2 regions of the Streptomyces sp. NPDC002742 genome follow, and region 2 is predicted to be linked to the other one. Evidence: riboswitches for the same ligand, from Rfam matches in the RefSeq annotation. Region 2 holds a riboswitch; the other holds the start of a gene.

Region 1 (10,644 bases), on a different contig from region 2:
CCGGGGAAGACCGCGGAGTTGATCTTCTTGGCCAGCTCGGCCGTCGAGAGGATCACGCCACCGCGGGGTCCGCCGAGGGTCTTGTGGGTGGTCGTCGTGACGACATGGGCGTGCGGCACCGGGTTCGGGTGCAGCCCCGCGGCCACGAGGCCCGCGAAGTGCGCCATGTCGACCATGAGGTACGCGCCGACCTCATCGGCGATGCGGCGGAACTCCGCGAAGTCCAGCTGCCGCGGGTAGGCGGACCAGCCGGCCACGATCAGCTTCGGCCGGGACTCCTTGGCGAGGCGCTCGACCTCGGCCATGTCGACCTGACCGGTCTCGTCGCTCACGTGGTACGCGACCACGTTGTAGAGCTTGCCGGAGAAGTTGATCTTCATGCCGTGGGTGAGGTGCCCGCCGTGCGCGAGGTTCAGACCCATGATCGTGTCGCCCGGCTTGAGCAGCGCGAACATCGCGGCCGCGTTGGCCTGGGCGCCCGAGTGGGGCTGCACGTTCGCGTGCTCGGCGCCGAACAGCGCCTTGACCCGGTCGATGGCGATCTGCTCGACCACGTCGACGTGCTCGCAGCCGCCGTAGTAGCGGCGGCCCGGGTAACCCTCGGCGTACTTGTTGGTCAGGACCGAGCCCTGGGCCTCCATGACCGCGACCGGAGCGAAGTTCTCCGAGGCGATCATCTCCAGGGTGGACTGCTGGCGGTGCAGCTCGGCGTCGACGGCGGCCGCGACGTCCGGGTCCAGCTCGTGAAGGGGGGTGTTCAGAAGCGACATGCGGTGACTCCTCAGCCGGCGGTGAAGGCGGTGTACTCGTCGGCGGACATCAGGTCCTCGGGCTCGCCCGCGACGCGGACCTTGAACAGCCAGCCGCCCTCGAAGGGCGCGGAGTTCACGAGCGACGGGTCGTCCACGACGTCCTGGTTGGCCTCGACGACCTCGCCGCCGACCGGGGAGTACAGGTCGCTGACCGACTTGGTCGACTCCAGCTCGCCGCAGGACTCGCCCGCGGTCACCGTGTCACCGACCTCCGGGAGCTGGGCGTAGACCACATCGCCGAGCGCGTTGGCCGCGAACTCGGTGATGCCGACCGTCGCGACGCCGTCCTCGGCGACGGACAGCCACTCGTGCTCCTTGCTGTAGCGCAGCTGCTGGGGGTTGCTCATGGCCTGAATTCTCCTGTACGCGGTGGAGTGCTGATGGAGGGAAGCGTGGGTGACCCGGGCGGATGTGCGCAGGGTCACGTCCGGCGCCCGACGGGATCGCCCGTCAGCGCCGGCGTCCGACGGGCAGCCGTGTCATGTCCGGCCCGTGCGGACCGGTGTCACGTCCGGCCCGTGCGGACCAGTGTCACTTCTGGCGCTTGTAGAACGGCAGCGCCACGACCTCGTACGGTTCGTGGCTGCCCCGGATGTCCACACCGACACCGGCGGTGCCCGGCGCGGCGTGCGCGGCGTCGACGTACGCCATGGCGATCGGCTTGCCCAGGGTCGGGGACGGGGCGCCGGAGGTGACCTCGCCGATCACCTGACCTCCGGCGACGACCGGGTACCCGGCGCGCGGCACCCGACGCCCCTCGGCGATCAGGCCGACGAGCACGCGCGGCGGCTTCGAAGCGGCGCGCTCGGCGGCTTCGGCCAGGGCCTCGCGCCCCACGAAGTCGCCGTCCTTCTCGAACTTCACGACCCGGCCGAGACCGGCGTCGAAGGGGGTCAGCGAGGTGGTCAGCTCGTGCCCGTAGAGCGGCATGCCGGCCTCCAGGCGCAGCGTGTCGCGGCACGACAGACCACAGGGGACCAGCCCGGCCGGGGTGCCGGCGTCGGTCAGCGCCTGCCACACCTTCTCGGCGTCGGCGGGGGCGACGAACAGCTCGAAGCCGTCCTCACCGGTGTAGCCGGTGCGGGCGATCAGGGCCGGAACACCGGCCACCGTGCCCGGCAGGCCCGCGTAGTACTTCAGGCCGTCGAGGTCGGCGTCGGTGATCGACTTGAGGATGCCGGGGGACTCGGGCCCCTGCACGGCGATGAGCGCGTACGCGTCACGGTCGTCGCGCACGACCGCGTCGAAACCGGCCGCGCGCTCGGTCAGGGCGTCCAGCACCACCTGGGCGTTGGAGGCGTTCGCGACGACCATGTACGTGTGCTCGGCCAGCCGGTAGACGATCAGGTCGTCCAGGATGCCGCCGTCGGCCTGGCAGATCATCGTGTAGCGGGCGCGGCCGACGCCCACGGTGGCGATGTTGCCGACCAGCGCGAAGGCGAGGAGCTCGGCGGCCTGCGGGCCCGTGACGGTGATCTCGCCCATGTGGGAGAGGTCGAAGAGGCCGGCCTTCGTGCGGACGGCGAGGTGCTCGTCGCGCTCCGAGCCGTAGCGCAGGGGCATGTCCCAGCCTGCGAAGTCGGTCATCGTCGCGCCCAGCGAGCGATGCAGGGCATCGAGCGCGGTGTGACGGGGTGCGTTGCTGCTCATCGGTCTGGCTCCCAAGGCATGACGGCGAGGTCGTTCCTCCCCATCTGTCATCGGAACCTGAGAGGTTCATCAGGACCCCACGAAACGGTGGTCCTGATTTGCACCTTGGGTGGAGCCACCGGTGAGCGGCCCGCTTTTCAGATGTGCCTCGCCCGCGCGGTAACGGGGCCTGAGAGATTCAAGGGAGGGACTTGCTCCTTCGGCGCCCGGGTACACGTACCCAGGACTCTCCCGCGCGGATTCAAGCGGCCGGTATGCAGTTGGCGCGGCCATCATCGCACGCGCCGTCCGATCCCGGCAGCCCGGCATCTGTGACCGGGCTGTGGCAGTCCGCGCATGAAAAGGAGAAGCGCCGGGCATTACCTTCTCTTTACACTCGACGGGGATGGGACTCCACGTCCAAGGGGAGGACGGTCACGGTGAACAGGACCACGGCGTACGCGACGACCTCCGGTCTCGCGCTGCCCGAGCAGACCGGCGCACCGGCCCGGAAGGGGCGAGGACCGCTTCCGGCCGGCGTCGTCCGGGACCTCCGCGACCGGGTCGGCCACAGCCCGCACGGTCTCCGCTTCGGGGCGCGCGACCTCGTCGTGGTCACCGGACTGCCCGGCAGTGGCAAGTCGACGCTGATGCGGCGGGCCGTGCGGGGCGCGCGCGTCGACTCGCAGGACACCCGCGACCGCTGGGACGGCCGGATGGCCCGCCTGCTGCCGTACGCCTTCTACCGTCCTCTCGTCCGCCTCGCGCACTACGCCGGCCTGCGCCGCGCGCTGCGGGGCGGCGGCGGGCTCGTCGTGCACGACTGCGGTACGCAGGCCTGGGTGCGCCGCTGGCTCGCCCGCGAGGCCCGGCGCCGGGGCGGCGCGCTGCACCTGCTGCTGCTCGACGTCACGCCGGGAACCGCGCTGGACGGCCAGCGCGAGCGCGGCCGGGGCGTCTCGCGCTACGCCTTCGCCCGTCATCGTGGCGCGGTCGCCCGGCTGCTGCGCTCCGCCGAGCAGGGAGACCTGCCCGAGGGGTGCGGTTCGGCGGTGCTCATCGACCGGGACGCGGCGGACGTACTGCGCAGGATCGACTTCGGCCACTGACCGGTTGCGGTGGCCCACTAACCTTTCCAGCCGGAACAGTGGTTCGAAGCGGGCGGTAGACAGATGGACTTTCCGGCACAGGCACACCCCCATCCGCACGGCGGTTGGCCGGGCAACGAGCTGGAGGAGGTGTTGTCCTCCTCCTTCGGCATGCCCGCGGGCCCCTCGTCGGCCGCTCGTATCGTCGAGGTGCTCGGCCGTAGCTTCGTGTGGGTGCCGCTGCCCAACGGCGGCGGCCCGCAGAGCGGTCCGCTCGATCTGCCCACGATGGATCTCGGGGGCCAGGTCTACGTCCCCGTCTTCAGCTCCGAGGAGCAGTTCCGCCAGGTCACCGGCGGCCACATGTCGTACACGATCGCTCCCGCCGCGGAGTTCGCCCGCGGGCTTCCGCCACAGGTGGGCATCGTGGTCAACCCGGACGGCGTGGTCGGCGTACCGCTGCCGCCGATGGCCGTCGCCGAGCTGTGCCGGGCCGGGCGGACCCCGCTGGACGGGTCGGCCAGTGGTGGCCGGGTGCGGCTCTTCGAACCCGACTGGCAGGAGGAGCCGATGGACTTCCTCGCCGCGGCCTCGGCCGAGTTCGCCGGGACCGGCGTCGTCCTGAGCGCCCGCCGCTGCCTGGCCAGCATCGAGGGCGACGATCCCGTCATGTTCATCGGTGTCGAACTCTCGGTGTGGGAGGGCGAGGCCCGCAACCTGCCCCTCGACGCCCTGGGCCGTGCCCTCGGCCGCGTCCCGATGAACATTCCGGTGAACCTGGTGCTTCTCGACGTGACGCAGGACCCGGTCGCCGACTGGATGCGGGCCCAGGTGCGCCCCTTCTACCAGCACGGTCACTGAACGGCGCCCGTATCGAGGGGGCCCGGGAACCGGGTGACCGGCCCCGTACGGCCCGTGGGTCCCCTCGCGCGGTGGGCCCCGGCTGTCGACTGCTTCCCCCGGCGGAGCGCGAACGCCGCATAAGCTGGTTTCATGGCCTGGTCGAGGTGTTGACGAATGTTCGTAACCGGCGCCTCGGGCGTAAGGGATGAGTTCGTCGTGAATTGTTCGCGAAGGGGCGGTTGAGGGTGAGCGCGTCGGGCACGGCCGCGGCCGGGCAGGTCGAGCACATGCTGCGCCAGGTGACTCCCGGGCGTTACGACGCCTACGAGGCGCTCCTTCGCGCGCTCGCGACCCCGTCGTCCGGCCAGGTGTGGATGCTGCTGTGGCACGGCCAGGCCGGCTCGCCGGACGCCCAGTACGGGAACATGCAGGTGGAAGGCTTCGGGTACGCGCCCTGCGTCACCTCCGCCCAGGAACTCTCGGCCAGCGGCTGGAACCGCTCGTACGAGGTCGTCGACGGGCTGGACGTCGCCCGCACCCTGTACCCCGACCAGTTCGGCCTCTGGCTCAATCCGCACGCCCCCGGCGGCGGCCTCGGCATCCCCTGGCTGGATCTGCGCCGGATCGCCACGGGCCTGGAGCGGCAGCCCGCGGGCCCGCTCCGGCTCTCCGAGCCCGGCATCGAAATCCCCCAGTTCTACGCCCTGTTGACCCAGAACGCGCATCTGACCCCGGCCGTGCGCTCGCTGCGCCGCGCCTGGGTCCAGCCCGCGCTCGGGGCGCCGTATCTCGCCATCGGCCTTGACGTGTACGACACTTCACCGCCCGCCGTGGACTCGGTGCGGGCGATGATGCAGCAGTCCATCGGCGCGGTCCCGGACGGGCTGCCCGTCTCCACCGTGGCGATGTCGGACGAGTTCGACCCGGTGGCGATGTGGCTGCGCGCCAACGCCCGGCCGTTCTACGACCGTGAGGCGCACGCGGCCCCGGTCCGCGGATACGGTGGCCCGTCGCCGCGCGGCGCCGCGTACTGACCGGACGGCGCCCGAGGCGGACCTCTCGACGCGACCGGCCCGGCACCGGAACAAGAACGCCGCCTCCTCGATGAGGTGAGTGCCGTGGCTGCCCGCGGAGCGACGAAGCCTGCTTTGGGCTGACTTGTCCGATTCGGGCCTCAGTGGTGAGTTCCGTCTCTTTCGCGGCTTCGAGGGCCCTCGAGTGGTGAAGGTGGCCGATCCTGATCCGTGGGTGGCCGGAAGAGACCTTGTGGCGATTTGGTGCAAACGTGACCGATATCGTCCGCCTGTGCTCGGGGATGTCCTGGTTGCGACAGTTCGCTCCTTGATATCCACCGTCCGAATAACGGAACCTTCCAGATGGCGTCACGTTTACGCATCCATTCACCGCCAGGTCTGGCAACGGATCACCTAAGCATTGAAGACTTCCGGTCTCCAGGGGTTTAACTCCTGAGTACTACGGACTGATCACGCCGCTACAGCGGCAAGCGCGGGCCGGCTACCGCCGGTTGAGAGGGGTCCCTGCCAGATGACGGCACCACTGCACGAGCCGACCGCGGAAGCGGCCCCGAGCGCGGCCGAGGAAGCGGCGGTCGCCACCGCCGGCGAAAAGGCCGTACAGGGACGTTCCCTGGGCCGGATCGCCTGGGAGCGCCTGAAGCGGGACAAGCTCGCCCTGACGGGCGGCGTGGTCGTGCTCGTCCTCATCGTGATCGCCCTGCTCGCGCCCGTGCTCACCAACCTGGTCGGGCAGGATCCGGACGCGTACCACGAGAACCTGATCGATCCGCTCTTCGGTACCCCCACGGGATCGTTGGGCGGCGTCAGCGGTGACCACCTGCTGGGCGTCGAGCCCGTCAACGGCCGTGACATCTTCGCCCGTATCCTCTACGGCGCTCAGATCTCCCTGCTCGTCGGCTTCCTGTCCGCGGTCGTCGCCGTCGTTCTCGGCACCGTCCTCGGAGTCCTGGCCGGCTTCTTCGGTGGCTGGGTCGACTCGCTCATCAGCCGCGTCATGGACGGCCTGCTGGCCTTCCCGCAGCTCCTGTTCATCATCGCGCTGGTCTCCGTCATGCCGAACGACATGCTCGGCCTGACCGGCTCCAGCGTGCGGGTGTTCGTGATGATCCTGGTCATCGGCTTCTTCGGCTGGCCCTACATCGGGCGCGTGGTGCGCGGCCAGACGCTGTCGATGCGTGAGCGCGAGTACGTCGAGGCAGCCCGATCCCTGGGCGCCGGGCGGCTGTACATCCTCTTCAAGGAACTGCTGCCGAACCTGGTCGCCCCGATCATCGTCTACACGACGATGATGATCCCCACCAACATTCTCACCGAGGCGGCACTCAGCTTCCTGGGCGTGGGCGTCAAGCCGCCCACGGCTTCCTGGGGCCAGATGCTCTCGAACGCGATCGATTACTACGAATCGGACCCCATGTACATGGTGGTCCCGGGTGTGGCGATCTTCATCACCGTTCTTGCCTTCAACCTCTTCGGCGACGGCGTGCGGGACGCGCTGGACCCGAAGGGTTCCCGCTGAACTGCCGTACCCCAAGCCTCCCGTGGCACCTACACGGGGTCTCTCATCAAAACCGGAGGATCCGAGATCGTGACTACCCAACGCACCTCAGGGCGGCGTAAGCAGGCGCTGGCCGCCGCTGTCGCGGTCGCCGCGCTGCTGACCACGGCTGCGTGCGGCGGCGGCAATGACACCAAGGACGGCGGCTCCAAGAACGGCGCGGCCGGCTTCGACGCCGCCAACAACAAGGTCGCCCAGGCCTCGCTCGTCAAGAAGGGCGGGACGCTCCGGTTCGGTGGCGCCCAGGACGCCGACTCGTGGGACACCACGCGTGGCTACTACGGCTTCATGTGGGACTTCGCCCGCTACTACAGCCGCCAGCTCGTCACGAACAAGACGGAGCCGGGCAAGGCCGGTGCGGAGATCACCCCGGACCTCGCGACCGGTGTCGCCAAGGTCACCGACGGTGGCAAGACCTACACGTACACCCTGCGTGACGGTGTGACGTGGGAGGACGGCCAGCCGATCACGTCCAAGGACGTCAAGTACGGCATCGAGCGCGTCTGGGCGCAGGACGTGCTGTCCGGCGGTCCGGTGTACCTGAAGGACGTCCTCGACCCCAAGGGCGAGTACAAGGGTCCCTACAAGGACACCTCCAAGGACAAGCTCGGTCTGAAGGCGATCGACACGCCGGACGACAAGACCATCGTCTTCCACATCCCGAAGGCCAACTCGGACTTCGAGGAGATGCTGGCCCTGGTCTCGGCCTCGCCGGTCCGCCAGGACAAGGACACCAAGTCCAAGTACGGCCTGCACCCGTTCTCCTCGGGCCCGTACAAGTTCGAGTCGTACAGCCCGGGCAAGGACCTGACCCTGGTCCGCAACACCTCGTGGAAGGCCGCCTCGGACCCGCTCCGCAAGGCCTACCCGGACAAGATCACGGTCAAGTTCTACTCGAACGCCAACGACCTGGACCAGCGTCTGATCAACAATGACCTGGACCTGGACATCAACCAGACCGGCATGTCGCCGCAGGGCCGCACCACCGCCCTGAAGCAGCACAAGGCCAACCTGGACAACCCGGTCTCCGGCTACGTCCGTTACGCCGCCTTCCCGCAGAGCGTCGCGCCGTTCGACAACGCCGACTGCCGCAAGGCCGTCATCTACGGCGCCGACCACGTGTCGCTGCAGACCGCTCGTGGTGGCCCGGTCGCCGGTGGCGACATCGGCACCAACATGCTGCCGCCGTCCGTCGCGGGCGCCGAGGGCCAGCAGTACGACCCCTACGGCATCTCGGGCGAGAACAAGACCGGCAACGTCGCCAAGGCCAAGGAAGCCCTGAAGGCCTGCGGCAAGCCGAACGGCTTCTCGACCACCATCGCCGTGCGTAACAACAAGCCGGTCGAGGTGGCCACCGCCCAGTCGCTGCAGGCGTCGCTGAAGAAGATCGGCATCACCGCGCAGATCGACCAGTACGACGGTTCGCAGACCACCGGCATCATCGGTAGCCCCGCCAACGTGAAGAAGAAGGGCTACGGCATCATCATCATGGGCTGGGGCCCGGACTTCCCGTCCGTGCAGGGCTTCGGTCTCCCCCTGTGGGACAGCAAGTACATCCTCGACAGCGGTAACTCGAACTACTCGCTGATCAAGGACAAGGCGATCGACGGTCTGTTCGACAGCTACGTCACGACCCTGGACGCCGCCGGCAAGACCAAGATCTCCACGGAGATCAACCACAAGGTCATGGAGGGCGCGTACTACCTGCCCTTCACCTTCGAGAAGTTCATCAACTGGCGCGGGAACAACCTGGCGAACGTGTACACCACCGATGGCTACAGCGGTACGTACGACTTCGTCAACCTCGGCCTGAAGTCCGCGAAGTAAACCCGGCACACCCGCCGTACGGCACGAAAGGCAGGTGAAGGCCGGCGCGGCGTGACCGCGGGCCATCGGACGACCTCCGATGGCCCGCGGTCCCGCAGCGGGCCGTAAGCTGTGCTCGCTTATCTCATCAGGCGGCTGTTCGCCGCCGCAGTGATGCTCGCGGTCATCATCATGGTGGTCTTCTGCATCTTCTTCCTCGTCCCCAAGTGGGCGGGCGTCGACGTCGCAACGAGCTTCGTCGGCAAGCAGGCCGACCCTGCCGCCGTAGAGGCCGTCCGGCAGAAGCTGGGCCTGGGCGACCCGATCTACCAGCAGGTCTGGGCGTTCTTCAAGGGCATCTTCGCGGGTCGCACCTACGCGGGCGGCGGTGACGTCACCCACTGTGCCGCGCCGTGCTTCGGCTACTCCTTCCGCAGCGAGCAGGCCGTCTGGCCGGTGCTGACCGAGCGCTTCCCGGTGACCCTGGGACTCGCGCTCGGTGCAGCGGTGCTGTGGCTCGTCTTCGGTGTCGCCGCGGGCGTGCTCTCCGCGCTCAAGCGGGGCACCCTGTGGGACCGCGGTGCCATGGTCGTCGCCCTGGCGGGTGTCTCCCTTCCCATCTACTTCACCGGTCTGCTCAGCCTGGCGGTCTTCGTCTTCGGTCTGCACTGGATCGACGCGGACTACGTGCCTCTCGGCCAGAGCTTCACCGGCTGGCTCGGCGGCATGATCCTTCCCTGGATCACCCTCGCGTTCCTGTACGCGGCGATGTACGCCCGGATCACCCGCGCCAACATGCTGGAGATCCTCGGCGAGGACTACATCCGCACCGCCCGCGCGAAGGGCCTGGGTGAGCCGGTCGTCATCGGCAAGCACGCCATGCGCTCCACGATGACGCCCATCCTCACCATGCTCGGCATGGACCTCGGCGCCCTCATCGGCGGCGCGATCCTGACCGAGACGACGTTCAGCCTGCCGGGCCTCGGCCAGGCCGTGCTCAGCGGCATCAGGAACCAGGATCTGCCCATCATTCTGGGCGTCACCCTGATCACTTCTCTCGCGGTACTGATCGCCAACCTCGTGGTGGACGTCCTGTACGCGGTGATCGACCCCCGAGTGAGGCTCTCATGACGGAACTCAGCAAGAGCGGAGCGGTGGTGGGCGAGCCCGTGGCCGCCTCGCCCGCTCCGACCGCCTTCCTCGAAGTGCGTGACCTGAAGGTGCACTTCCCGACCGACGACGGCCTGGTCAAGTCCGTCGACGGGCTCAGCTTCAAGCTGGAGAAGGGCAAGACGCTCGGCATCGTGGGCGAGTCGGGTTCCGGCAAGTCGGTCACCTCGCTCGGCATCATGGGGCTGCACACGGCCGGCCAGTACGGCAAGCGCAAGGCCCAGATCTCCGGTGAGATCTGGCTGGACGGCACCGAGCTGCTCTCCGCCGATCCGGACCACGTGCGCAAGCTGCGCGGCCGCGAGATGGCGATGATCTTCCAGGACCCGCTGTCCGCGCTGCACCCGTACTTCACGATCGGTCATCAGATCGTGGAGGCGTACCGGATCCACCACAACGTCGACAAGAAGACGGCCAAGCGCCGAGCCGTCGAGATGCTCGACCGGGTGGGCATCCCGCAGCCGGACAAGCGGGTGGACAACTACCCGCACGAGTTCTCCGGCGGTATGCGCCAGCGCGCGATGATCGCGATGTCGCTGGTCAACAACCCCGAGCTGCTCATCGCGGACGAGCCGACGACCGCCCTGGACGTCACCGTCCAGGCGCAGATCCTCGACCTCATCCGCGATCTGCAGAAGGAGTTCGGCTCCGCGGTCATCGTCATCACCCACGACCTGGGTGTCGTCGCCGAGCTCGCCGACGAC
Region 2 (10,644 bases):
CGCGGTCCGGGGGAGAGCGGCCCGTACCCTCCCCCAAGCTCTCGGCTCGACTCGAGCAGGGGGCACCCCCAGCATGGCGGCGCGGCCGATCACGTTCCGCGGCGGCCGACAGCAGTGCCTGGTGAGGGAGGGGCTGTTCCCGAGGAGGTCGGTTACCGAGGTCCCACGGCGTGCGCCGCCGCGGGCATCACCTACCGGCAGCTGGACTACTGGGCGCGGACCGGTCTGGTCGAGCCCAGCGTGCGTCCCGCCTACGGGTCGGGGACACAGCGTCTGTACAGCTTCCGGGACGTGGTGGTCCTCAAGATCGTCAAGCGGTTCCTCGACACCGGGGTGGCGCTGCAGAACATCCGCACCACGGTCCAGCACCTGAGGGAACGAGGCTTCCAGGACCTGGAGCGCATGACGCTGATGAGCGACGGCGCGACGGTCTACGAGTGCACGTCGCCCGACGAGGTGCACGCGCTTCTCCAGGGCGGCCAGGGGGTCTTCGGCATCGCCGTGGGTGTGGTGTGGCGGGATGTCGAGAGCGCCCTGTCTCAGTTGCACGGAGAGCGCGTGGACACCGGTGAGACGCTCCTCGGGCACAATCCCGCCGACGAGCTGGCGCGCAGGCGCAACCGAGCGGTGTGACGCGAGCCTTTCGATGACGTGATGCCCCGGCGTGCCGGGGCATTGTCAGTGGCGTAGGGCAGCATCGGAGATGTGAGAACCGCGCCCACGATCCTGCATCTCGACATGGACGCCTTCTTCGCCTCGGCGGAGCAGGCGTCCAAGCCGAGCCTGCGCGGGAAGGCCGTCGTGGTGGGCGGGCTCGGACCCCGCGGAGTCGTCGCCACCGCCTCGTACGAGGCGCGCGTCTTCGGGGTGAACTCGGCGATGCCCATGGCCCAGGCCCGCAGGCGCGCACCGAACGCCGCCTATCTCGTGCCGCGCTTCGGGCTCTACCGTGAGGTCAGCGAGCAGGTTATGGGGCTGCTGAGGGCTCTGTCGCCGTTGGTGGAGCCGTTGAGCCTGGACGAGGCCTTCGTGGACCTGGAGGCGGGCGGGACGGCCTGGGACGACGCCTCGGCGCGGCTGGCCGGTGCCAAGCTGCGCGCGGACATCCGTGCGGTCACGGGGCTCACGGGGTCGGTGGGGCTCGCCGCCTCCAAGATGCTGGCGAAGATCGCTTCGGAGCAGGCCAAGCCCGACGGTCTCGTGCTGATCGAGCCGGGCAGCGAGCGCGCGCTGCTTGGACCGATGCCGGTGCGGACGCTGCCGGGCGTGGGGCCGGCCACCGGCGACCATCTGCGGCGGGCGGGCATCACCACCGTCGAGGAGCTCGCCGAGGCGGGTGAGGACGAGCTCGTGCGGCTGCTGGGGAAGGCCCATGGGCACGCGCTGTTCGCGATGGCGCTGGCCCACGACGACCGGCCCGTGGTGGCCGAGCGGGAGACCAAGTCCGTGTCGGTCGAGGACACGTACGACGTGGACATCCATGACCGGGTCCGGGTGGAGCTGGAGGTGCAGCGGCTCGCGGACCGGTGTGTGCGGCGGCTGCGCCGGGCCGGGCTGTCGGGGCGGACGATCGTGCTGAAGGTGCGCAGGTACGACTTCTCGACGCTGACCCGGTCCGAGACGCTGCGCGGGCCCACGGACGACCCCGGTGTCGTCAGGGAGGCCGCCGCACGGCTGCTGGAGGGCGTGGACACGACCGGAGGCGTGCGCCTGCTGGGCGTCGGTGTCTCCGGGCTCGCCGACTACACGCAGGAGGACTTGTTCGCGCAGGCGCAGGCCGCTGCCGTGGGGGAGCCGGCGGCGGAGGAGCGTTCCGTGGACGAGCCGGCCGAGGAGGCCGGCACGGAGGCGGCGGAGCCCGCGGAGCGGCGGTGGCCCTCCGGGCACGACGTGCGTCATGCCGAGTACGGGCACGGATGGGTACAGGGGAGCGGGCTGGGACGGGTCACGGTGCGGTTCGAGACGCCCTACTCCGAGCCCGGCAGGGTGCGGACGTTCCGGACGGACGATCCGCAACTGGAACCGGCTGAACCGCTGCCCCTGGTGGAGCGAGGACCCGAGGCCGCCGACGGGCTGCGGGCCGCTTCCGAGCCGTCGGTGTCAGAAGGCGCGACACAAGGCCCGGACACGCACCTGGTCCTGGACGCGAGACCGGGCCCGGACGCGAGATCAGGCCCGGACACAGGCCCCGACGCGAGACCGGGCCCGGACGCGGGCCGCCGGGGCGCCCGCACGGCTCAGGCGTCCTCCGTGCCCGCGATCCGGCCGAAGTCCCGGTCCGGGGGCGGCGGGGACGCAACGTCGAGACCGTAGTGGTGGTAGAGCTGGAGTTCCTGTTCGGGGGAGAGGTGACGCCCGACGCCGAAGTCGGGGGCGTCCTTGATCAGCGCTCGCTCGAAGGGGATGCGCAAGGTCCCCTCGACGATCTCGCTGGGCTCCAGGGGCACGAAGGCGTCCCTGCTGAACAGCCCGGTGCGTATGGCAGCCCACTCCGGGACACCGGTCGCGTCGTCGAGGTAGACCTCGTCGATCGTGCCGATCTTGGTGCCGTTGCTGTCGAACGCCTTGCGGCCGATCAGGTTGCGCGGATCGATGTCGGTCTGCACGGTCCCTCCAGTGGTCGCAAACTCATCCGTAAGTACTACAAAAGAGCACATCTGTGAAGGTGGCCACTCGAAGGCCGGTGTCCAGTCCTCGCTGGTAGGCTGGCGATGGCTGCTGATCCCGTGCGGGAGAGTCCTCCAGACTTCGATGGAGGCGCCGAAGGAGCAACTCCTCCCCGGAATCTCTCAGGCTCACGTACCGCACGGACGAGGTCACTCTGGAAAGCAGGGCGGGTGCCGATGGCTTCCGCTCTCACCGACGGTGAAAGCCGGACCGTCCACGGACGATCCGGTGAAACTCTCAGGTTGAGATGACAGAGGGGGAGGCCGTCGGGGTGCCCGTGCCGGGGTGCCCCTCGAAGGTCGCGTCAGACCAGGAGGCCTCCGCCATGACCGCCCCTCGCATTCCGCTTTCCGAGCTCGAACAGGGCATTCCCTTCGAGCAGCGCCACATCGGGCCCGACTCCGAAGCACGGGCCAAGATGCTCGCGCAGGTCGGATACGGCTCGCTCGACGAGCTGACGGCCGCCGCGGTCCCGGATGTGATCAAGAACGCCGAGGCCCTGAAGCTGCCGGCCGCGCGTACCGAGGCTGAGGTACTGGCCGAGCTCCGCTCCCTCGCGGACCGCAACGAGGTGCTCGGCTCGATGATCGGGCTCGGTTACTACGGCACGTTCACGCCGCCGGTGATCCTGCGCAACGTCATGGAGAACCCGGCCTGGTACACCGCGTACACGCCGTACCAGCCGGAGATCTCGCAGGGTCGCCTCGAGGCGCTGCTGAACTTCCAGACCGTCGTCGCCGAGCTGACCGGCCTGCCGACCTCCGGCGCCTCCCTCCTCGACGAGGGCACCGCAGCCGCCGAGGCGATGGCGCTGTCCCGGCGCATGGGCAAGAACAAGAAGGGCCTCTTCCTGGTCGACGCGGACGCGCTGCCGCAGACCATCGCCGTCATAGAGACCCGCGCCGAGCCGACCGGCGTCGAGATCGTCGTCGCAGACCTCGCCGACGGCATCCCGGCCGACCTCGCCGGGCGCGAGATCAACGGCGTGCTGATCCAGTACCCGGGCGCCTCCGGTGCCGTGCGCGACATCAAGCCGGTCATCCAGCAGGCGCACGAGCTGGGCGCCGTCGTCACCGTCGCCGCCGATCTGCTCGCCCTGACCCTGCTCACCTCGCCCGGCGAGCTCGACGCGGACATCGCGGTAGGTACGACGCAGCGCTTCGGCGTGCCGATGGGCTTCGGCGGACCGCACGCCGGTTACATGGCGGTCCGCGAGAAGTTCGCGCGCAGCCTTCCCGGCCGGCTGGTCGGTGTCTCCGTGGACGCCGACGGGAACAAGGCGTACCGCCTCGCCCTGCAGACGCGTGAGCAGCACATCCGTCGCGAGAAGGCGACCAGCAACATCTGTACGGCTCAGGTGCTGCTCGCCGTGATGGCCGGCATGTACGCCGTCTACCACGGTCCCGACGGCCTGCGGACCATCGCACGGCGTACCCACCGCTACGCCACGGTCCTGGCCGCCGGGCTCACCGCCGGCGGTGTCGAGCTCGTGCACGGCGCGTACTTCGACACGCTCACCGCGCGGGTCCCGGGCCGCGCCGCCGAGATCGTCGCCGCCGCCCGCGACCACGGCGTCAACCTCCACCTCGTCGACGCCGACCAGGTGTCGATCTCGTGCGACGAGACGACCACGCGCGAGCAGCTCGCCGCCGTGTGGACCGCATTCGGCGTCGAGGGCGACATCGAGGCGCTGGACGCGAGCGCGGAGGACACCCTGCCGGCCGCGCTGCTGCGCACCGACGCGTACCTCACGCACCCCGTCTTCCACCAGCACCGCTCCGAGACCGCGATGCTGCGCTACCTGCGCAAGCTCTCCGATCGCGACTACGCGCTCGACCGCGGCATGATCCCGCTGGGCTCCTGCACCATGAAGCTCAACGCGACCACCGAGATGGAGCCGGTCACCTGGCCCGAGTTCGGGCAGCTCCACCCCTTCGCGCCCGCCGAGCAGGCGCGGGGCTACCTGACGCTGATCCACGAGCTGGAGGACCAGCTCGCCGAGGTCACCGGCTACGACAAGGTGTCGCTCCAGCCCAACGCCGGTTCGCAGGGCGAGCTGGCCGGTCTGCTGGCCGTGCGCGGCTACCACCGCGCCAACGGTGACGACCAGCGCACCGTGTGCCTCATCCCGTCGTCCGCGCACGGCACCAACGCCGCCAGCGCCGTGATGGCCGGCATGAAGGTCGTCGTCGTGAAGACCGCGGACGACGGCGAGATCGACGTCCAGGACCTGCGCGCCAAGATCGAGCAGTACCGTGACGAACTGTCGGTGCTGATGATCACGTACCCCTCGACGCACGGTGTGTTCGAGGAGCACGTCGCCGACATCTGCGCCCAGGTGCACGAGGCCGGCGGCCAGGTCTACGTCGACGGCGCCAACCTCAACGCCCTGGTGGGTCTCGCCAAGCCGGGTCACTTCGGCGGCGACGTCTCGCACCTCAACCTGCACAAGACCTTCTGCATCCCGCACGGCGGCGGCGGTCCGGGTGTCGGCCCGGTCGGCGTGCGCGCGCACCTGGCGCCTTACCTGCCGAACCACCCGCTCCAGCCCGAGGCCGGTCCGGAGACCGGTGTCGGCCCGATCTCGGCCGCTCCCTGGGGATCCGCGGGCATCCTGCCCATCTCCTGGTCCTACGTCCGGCTGATGGGCGGCGAGGGCCTCAAGCGCGCGACGCAGGTGGCCGTGCTCTCCGCGAACTACATCGCCAAGCGCCTGGAGCCGCACTACCCGGTGCTGTACACCGGTCCCGGCGGCCTGGTCGCGCACGAGTGCATCATCGACCTGCGTCCGCTCACCAAGGCGACCGGCGTGAGCGTCGACGACATCGCCAAGCGCCTCATCGACTACGGCTTCCACGCGCCGACGATGTCGTTCCCGGTGGCCGGCACGCTGATGATCGAGCCGACCGAGTCCGAGGACCTCGGGGAGCTCGACCGGTTCTGCGACGCGATGATCGCGATCCGCGGGGAGATCGAGAAGGTCGGCGCCGGTGAGTGGGCGGTGGACGACAACCCGCTGCGCGGGGCGCCGCACACGGCCGCCGCGCTCGGCGGCGACTGGGAGCACCCGTACAGCCGCGAGGAGGCCGTCTTCCCGGCCGGTGTCTCGGCCGCCGACAAGTACTGGCCGCCGGTACGCCGCATCGACCAGGCGTACGGCGACCGGAACCTCGTCTGCTCCTGCCCGCCGCTGGACGCGTACGAGGACTGATCAGCGCTCGGCACGCGGACGCCTACGGGGAGTGATCCCCCTCGGACATGCGTCGGGGCCGGTTCGGAGAGTACGTCTCCGGGCCGGCCCCTCGTGTGTCTGGGCGGCCTGTCAGGGCCGCCCGGGTCGTGCGGCTCAGGCGGCCGTCATCACCTGCGCGCCGCCCAGCGGGCGGTGCGGAGCGATGATCTGGCCGTCGGGCAGGAGCTCACCGGTGTCCTCGAAGAGCAGAACGCCGTTGCACAGCAGGCTCCATCCCTGCTCCGGGTGGTGCGCCGCGAGGCGGGCGGACTCCCGGTCGGCTGATTCGGCTGACGGACACGGTGGCTGGTGCTGGCACATGGATGGGATCTTTCGCTGGGTCGAGATGTGAGTGTTGGCTGTGGTGTCTGTCTTGCGGCTTGAGGTACTCATGGCCGCCCCCCCGTTGGTATGTGGTCTGACCCCAGTGTTGCCCCACGGGCGCCAATCCGCAGGGATTTGAGGGCACCGCTTCTCACAGGTTTATGACGCGTCACCCGTGCGGAGGGTTCACCCCAACTGCGCTGTCCTTTCGGGTGGTTCGAGGTGGCCGGATGGGGCTAGTCCGTGCCGTCCAGGAGCGCGTTTCCCCTCGTACGAGCGCACTCGGGCCCCAACGAGCGAGCGGGATTTCGCGTCGGTGGCAGCGCCGTGCCCCGCGGCCGAGGGGCACGGCCGCGGGGCACGGACGCGGGTCTGGATCCGGGGGCGGACGACGGGGCTCAGGCGGGCGAGCTGAGCAGGGGTGCGGGGGTGACCCGGTGGGTGAGGACCGGCAGCAGTTCGGCGACGTGGTACGGACGGTGCGCGGCGATGCCGGGCGGTGCGGGTGCGAGCGGAACCAGGAGGTCGGTGGCGGCCGGATGGCCGGTGGCGCCGTCCGCCGTGCAGTCGCCGTGCAGCCAGAGGGTCAGCATGTACAGCTCGGGCACGGACAACAGGCGCGCCTGGTAGGGCTGTTGCATCGTCTCGGCGTGTCGTACGGCGCGTTCCGTAGCGGCGATGTAGGGGCCTTCGAAGAAGCGTGAGAAGGCCCAGCCGTCCGGGGTCAGCATCGTGTCGGCCGCGGCCACCGCACGGTCGCCGCAACGGATCAGGAAACGCCACCCGGCGAGCCGGGTGGCGGAGGCGCCCGCAGGGGTGATGCGATCCAGGACGTGGACGGGCAGCGGGAGTTCGGGGGTGGCGGGACCCTGCGCCAGGCGCAGGGACGGGGTGCGGGCTTCGCGGACAGCGGTGGGGGAACCGAGTGCCGTGAGAACGGTGCGCAGGGCGGGCGCGGGAGCCGGGGGTACGTGCAGCGGCATGGTGGGTCGCCTCTCATTCGACAGGCACAGTGGCGCGAGGGCGGGGGCGGACGGCGCTGTCAGCTCTCGGGTCAGAGGGGCGAGGGGTCTGGATCCGCCGACAGGGTGTCGCCTGCCGCCGTCACCGTGACGACAGGACCTAGGACCGCGAGCGCCAACTCTCTGCCTCGGTAGCGGAGTTTATACGACGCGTGTTCAGGCGGTGTTTCGTCTAGTCGCCCCGAATGCGAACAGCAAGGCGTTATTCGGTCGATGAAACGAGGGATTCATCCCGGTTCTGAGCGGTCGAACCGCGGTGACCTCGGAATACTCCGCCGGAGCGGTCGGCCGATTCTCGTCGGCATTTTTCACGAGATCATGCCGGGCGGTAAACTTGCTTATTGCTCCATGCCTCGTGAATGTGCCCGAGGCCGATGTCCAGGGTAGCGGTCGAAGAGCGCGCGCGGGACGTTATGGATCGCGTTGCCTGGGCATCATCCACCGTGACCCGGGACGCCAGGGCCGGAGCGTCGGCCTGCCCATCCGAGGAGGGACACTTCGATGGGGGAGAAGGTCGTGGCAGGGACGTTCGGCCTGTCCGATCGGCAGCGCTACCGCGACAAGCTCCGGCAGTGTCTGACGGGGCTGGAGCGACTGCTGGAGGAGAAGCGGTTCGACCGCCCGAAGAACCTGATGGGCCTGGAGATCGAATTGAATCTCGCGGGGCCCGACGGCATGCCCAGAATGATGAACGGGCAAGTGCTCGAAAGAATTGCGAGCCGCGATTTCCAAACAGAACTCGCCATGTTCAACCTGGAAGTCAACATAGCCCCACACCGATTGGGCGGCCGGGTATTCGACCGGCTCGCCGAGGAGATCCGCACCTCGCTCGCGTATGCGCATCGGAAAGCCAGTGAGGTCGACGCCGGAATCGTGATGATCGGCATCCTGCCGACGCTCGGCCAGGACGATCTGGTGTCCTCGAACCTCTCGGCTGTCGACCGCTACACGCTGCTCAACGATCAGATCGTGGCCGCGCGCGGAGAGGATTTCGAACTCGACATCGACGGTGTGGAACGTCTGGTCTGCCGGGCGGGTTCCATCGCGCCCGAAGCCGCGTGCACCTCCGTGCAGTTGCACCTCCAGGTCACGCCGGGCCGGTTCGCGGACGTGTGGAACGCTGCGCAGGCGGTCGCGGCCGCGCAGATCGCCGTCGGGGCCAACTCGCCGTTCCTGTTCGGGCATGAGCTGTGGCGGGAGTCGAGGCCTCCGCTGTTCCAGCAGTCCACCGATACGCGGCCGCCCGAGCTGCAGGCGCAGGGAGTCCGGCCGCGCACCTGGTTCGGCGAGCGCTGGATCTCCTCGGCCTACGACCTCTTCGAGGAGAACCTGCGGTTCTTCCCGCCCCTGCTGCCCATCTGCGACGAGGAGGATCCGCTCGGAGTCCTCGACGCCGGGGGCGTGCCCAAGCTCGCCGAACTGGTGCTGCACAACGGCACGGTGTACCGCTGGAACCGGCCCGTGTACGGCATCGCCGACGGCGTCCCGCATCTGCGCGTCGAGAACCGGGTGCTTCCCGCCGGCCCGACCGTCACCGATGTCATCGCCAACGCCGCCTTCTACTACGGGCTGATCCGCGCGCTCGCCGAGGAGCAGCGTCCGGTGTGGACGCGGCTGTCCTTCGGGGCGGCCGCCGCCAATTTCGACGCGGCCTGCCGGTACGGAATCGACGCGCGCCTGGAGTGGCCGCGGCGTGGCCGCTACGGCGGGACCGCGCCGGTGGACGCCGCGAACCTGGTGCGCGACGAGCTGCTGCCGCTCGCCGCAGCCGGGCTGGACGCGTGGGGTGTCGAGCCCGCCGACCGGGACTTCTACCTGGGCGTGATCGAGGACCGGTGCAGGCTGCGCGTCAACGGCGCGACCTGGCAGACGGCGACCTTCCACCGGGCCCTGGAGAAGGGATTCGGCCGCGATGCCGCGCTGGCCGCGACGACGCGGCGGTACGGCGAGCTGATGCATCTCGGGGAGCCGGTGCACACCTGGCCGGTGGGGCTCCCGGAGCCGGTTCCGCTGGGGTGACGCGAGGCCGTGCCCAGATTCCGTACTCGCGTTGATGCGGGGGCGCCAGGGTCCCTGCCGGAGCCGGAATCCGGGCGGGCGTCCCGCGGCGGCCGGTGCCTGCCGGCGAACCCGCCGACGGGTCGTGTCGGCGTGTGGCCGGTCGGGAGGGGGCCGCGAGGCGAGGTGCCGGTCGGGCTGAGGCCACGGGCGTGGTGTGCCGGTCGAGCACAGGACGGGTGGGGCGCCGGTGCGGCGGAGGCAGGGTCGGCGCTGGTCGGGGTGGTCGGTCCGGGTTGCTTGTGGCTGCCGCTGGTCGGGGTGGTCAGTCCGGGTTGCCCGCGCCTGCCGCTGTGATCGCCTTGAGCATCGCCGCGTGGATCTGTGAGGGCTCGTTGACCCGCTCGCCGGAGCCGCCGGTCGCCCTGGCGATCTGGTCGACCTCCCGCCGGTCGCTGTCGGGGCCCACCGCGATGGCGATCAGCGGCACCGGGCGTTCCGGGTCGGCCAGTTTCTGCAGCTCGGCGATGAGATCGGACCGGGAGATGCTGCCGGGGTCCTGGTTGACCCCGTCCGTGAGGACGACCAGCGCGTTGAACCGGCCCTTCGCGTAGGAGGCGACGGCAGCCTTGTACGCGGCGAGTGTGGTGTCGTACAGACCGGTCTCTCCGTGCGGGACCGGCTTCAAGGACCTGAAGGCCCTGGACAGCTTCTGGCGCTGGGTGCCCGATCCCTTGACGTCACCGAGCCGCTCGGTCGGTACGAGGACGCGGTAGTCCTTGTCGCCGTCGAGTTTCGTGGAGAACTTCCACAGCCCTATCTCGTCCTCGGGAGTGAACGTGGCGAGCGCCTGCAGCAGGGACTCCTTGGTGACGTCCATGCGGGACCGATCGCCCCCCGGCAACGGCTCGGCCATGGAGGAGGAGGCGTCGACGACCGTGGTGATCCGGGCGCTCTCCACCGTGATGGTCCACATGCCGAGGGCCTCCTGGATCGCTTCCTTCGACAAGGGGTCGGCCAGGATGCGCGCGTCCGGCTGTGGGTACCTCCCGCCGGCCTCGCTGACCAGAGTGTCCGACGGATTCTCCGCGTTCGTGCGGAAGCCGAACATCCGCAGGAACCGCTGGGGTGCCGCCTCTTCGAGCAAGGTCATGAACCGTAGGGCCGCACGGCTCTGGTCCGTGCCCAGCCGCGGCTCGTCGACCAGCGCGTACGGGTAGTTCAGCAGCGGCGTGCCGTCCTTGGGGTAGAAGAGATCGAGGTCGTCACCGCCGTCCTCGGAGGTGTTGTGGGCGAACGCCGCCTGCTCGGAGAGGATCAGCGCCTGATTGCGCCCGGGGCTGCCCTGCCCGGAGCCGGAGAGGTCGCGGGGAAGGGTGTCCAGGAGGTGGGTGCCGCTGT

The links. Region 2 has a riboswitch for glycine ahead of gcvP (aminomethyl-transferring glycine dehydrogenase). Riboswitches for the same ligand answer to the same signal wherever they lie in the genome.
Region 1: linked by a shared signal. The riboswitch ahead of gcvT (glycine cleavage system aminomethyltransferase GcvT) and the one ahead of gcvP (aminomethyl-transferring glycine dehydrogenase) in region 2 are both predicted to bind glycine.

The regions. Positions count from the first base shown of each region.
Region 1 covers NZ_JBIAQF010000023.1:47,321-57,964, forward strand. The annotation lists gene glyA (serine hydroxymethyltransferase) at 1-770, opposite strand, end outside; gene gcvH (glycine cleavage system protein GcvH) at 782-1,159, opposite strand; gene gcvT (glycine cleavage system aminomethyltransferase GcvT) at 1,344-2,462, opposite strand; glycine riboswitch at 2,610-2,706, opposite strand; gene ACFYW8_RS32860 (AAA family ATPase) at 2,882-3,550, shown strand; gene ACFYW8_RS32865 (enhanced serine sensitivity protein SseB) at 3,614-4,390, shown strand; gene ACFYW8_RS32870 (enhanced serine sensitivity protein SseB C-terminal domain-containing protein) at 4,618-5,406, shown strand; gene ACFYW8_RS32875 (ABC transporter permease) at 5,918-6,925, shown strand; gene ACFYW8_RS32880 (ABC transporter substrate-binding protein) at 6,995-8,791, shown strand; gene ACFYW8_RS32885 (ABC transporter permease) at 8,903-9,901, shown strand; gene ACFYW8_RS32890 (ABC transporter ATP-binding protein) at 9,898-10,644, shown strand, end outside.
Region 2 covers NZ_JBIAQF010000011.1:8,315-18,958, forward strand. The annotation lists gene ACFYW8_RS20660 (MerR family transcriptional regulator) at 1-633, shown strand, start outside; gene ACFYW8_RS20665 (DNA polymerase IV) at 706-2,313, shown strand; gene ACFYW8_RS20670 (PRC-barrel domain-containing protein) at 2,238-2,606, opposite strand; glycine riboswitch at 2,720-2,815, shown strand; gene gcvP (aminomethyl-transferring glycine dehydrogenase) at 2,993-5,878, shown strand; gene ACFYW8_RS20680 (DUF5999 family protein) at 6,014-6,220, opposite strand; gene ACFYW8_RS20685 (hypothetical protein) at 6,622-7,206, opposite strand; gene ACFYW8_RS20690 (glutamate--cysteine ligase) at 7,747-9,264, shown strand; gene ACFYW8_RS20695 (substrate-binding domain-containing protein) at 9,569-10,644, opposite strand, start outside.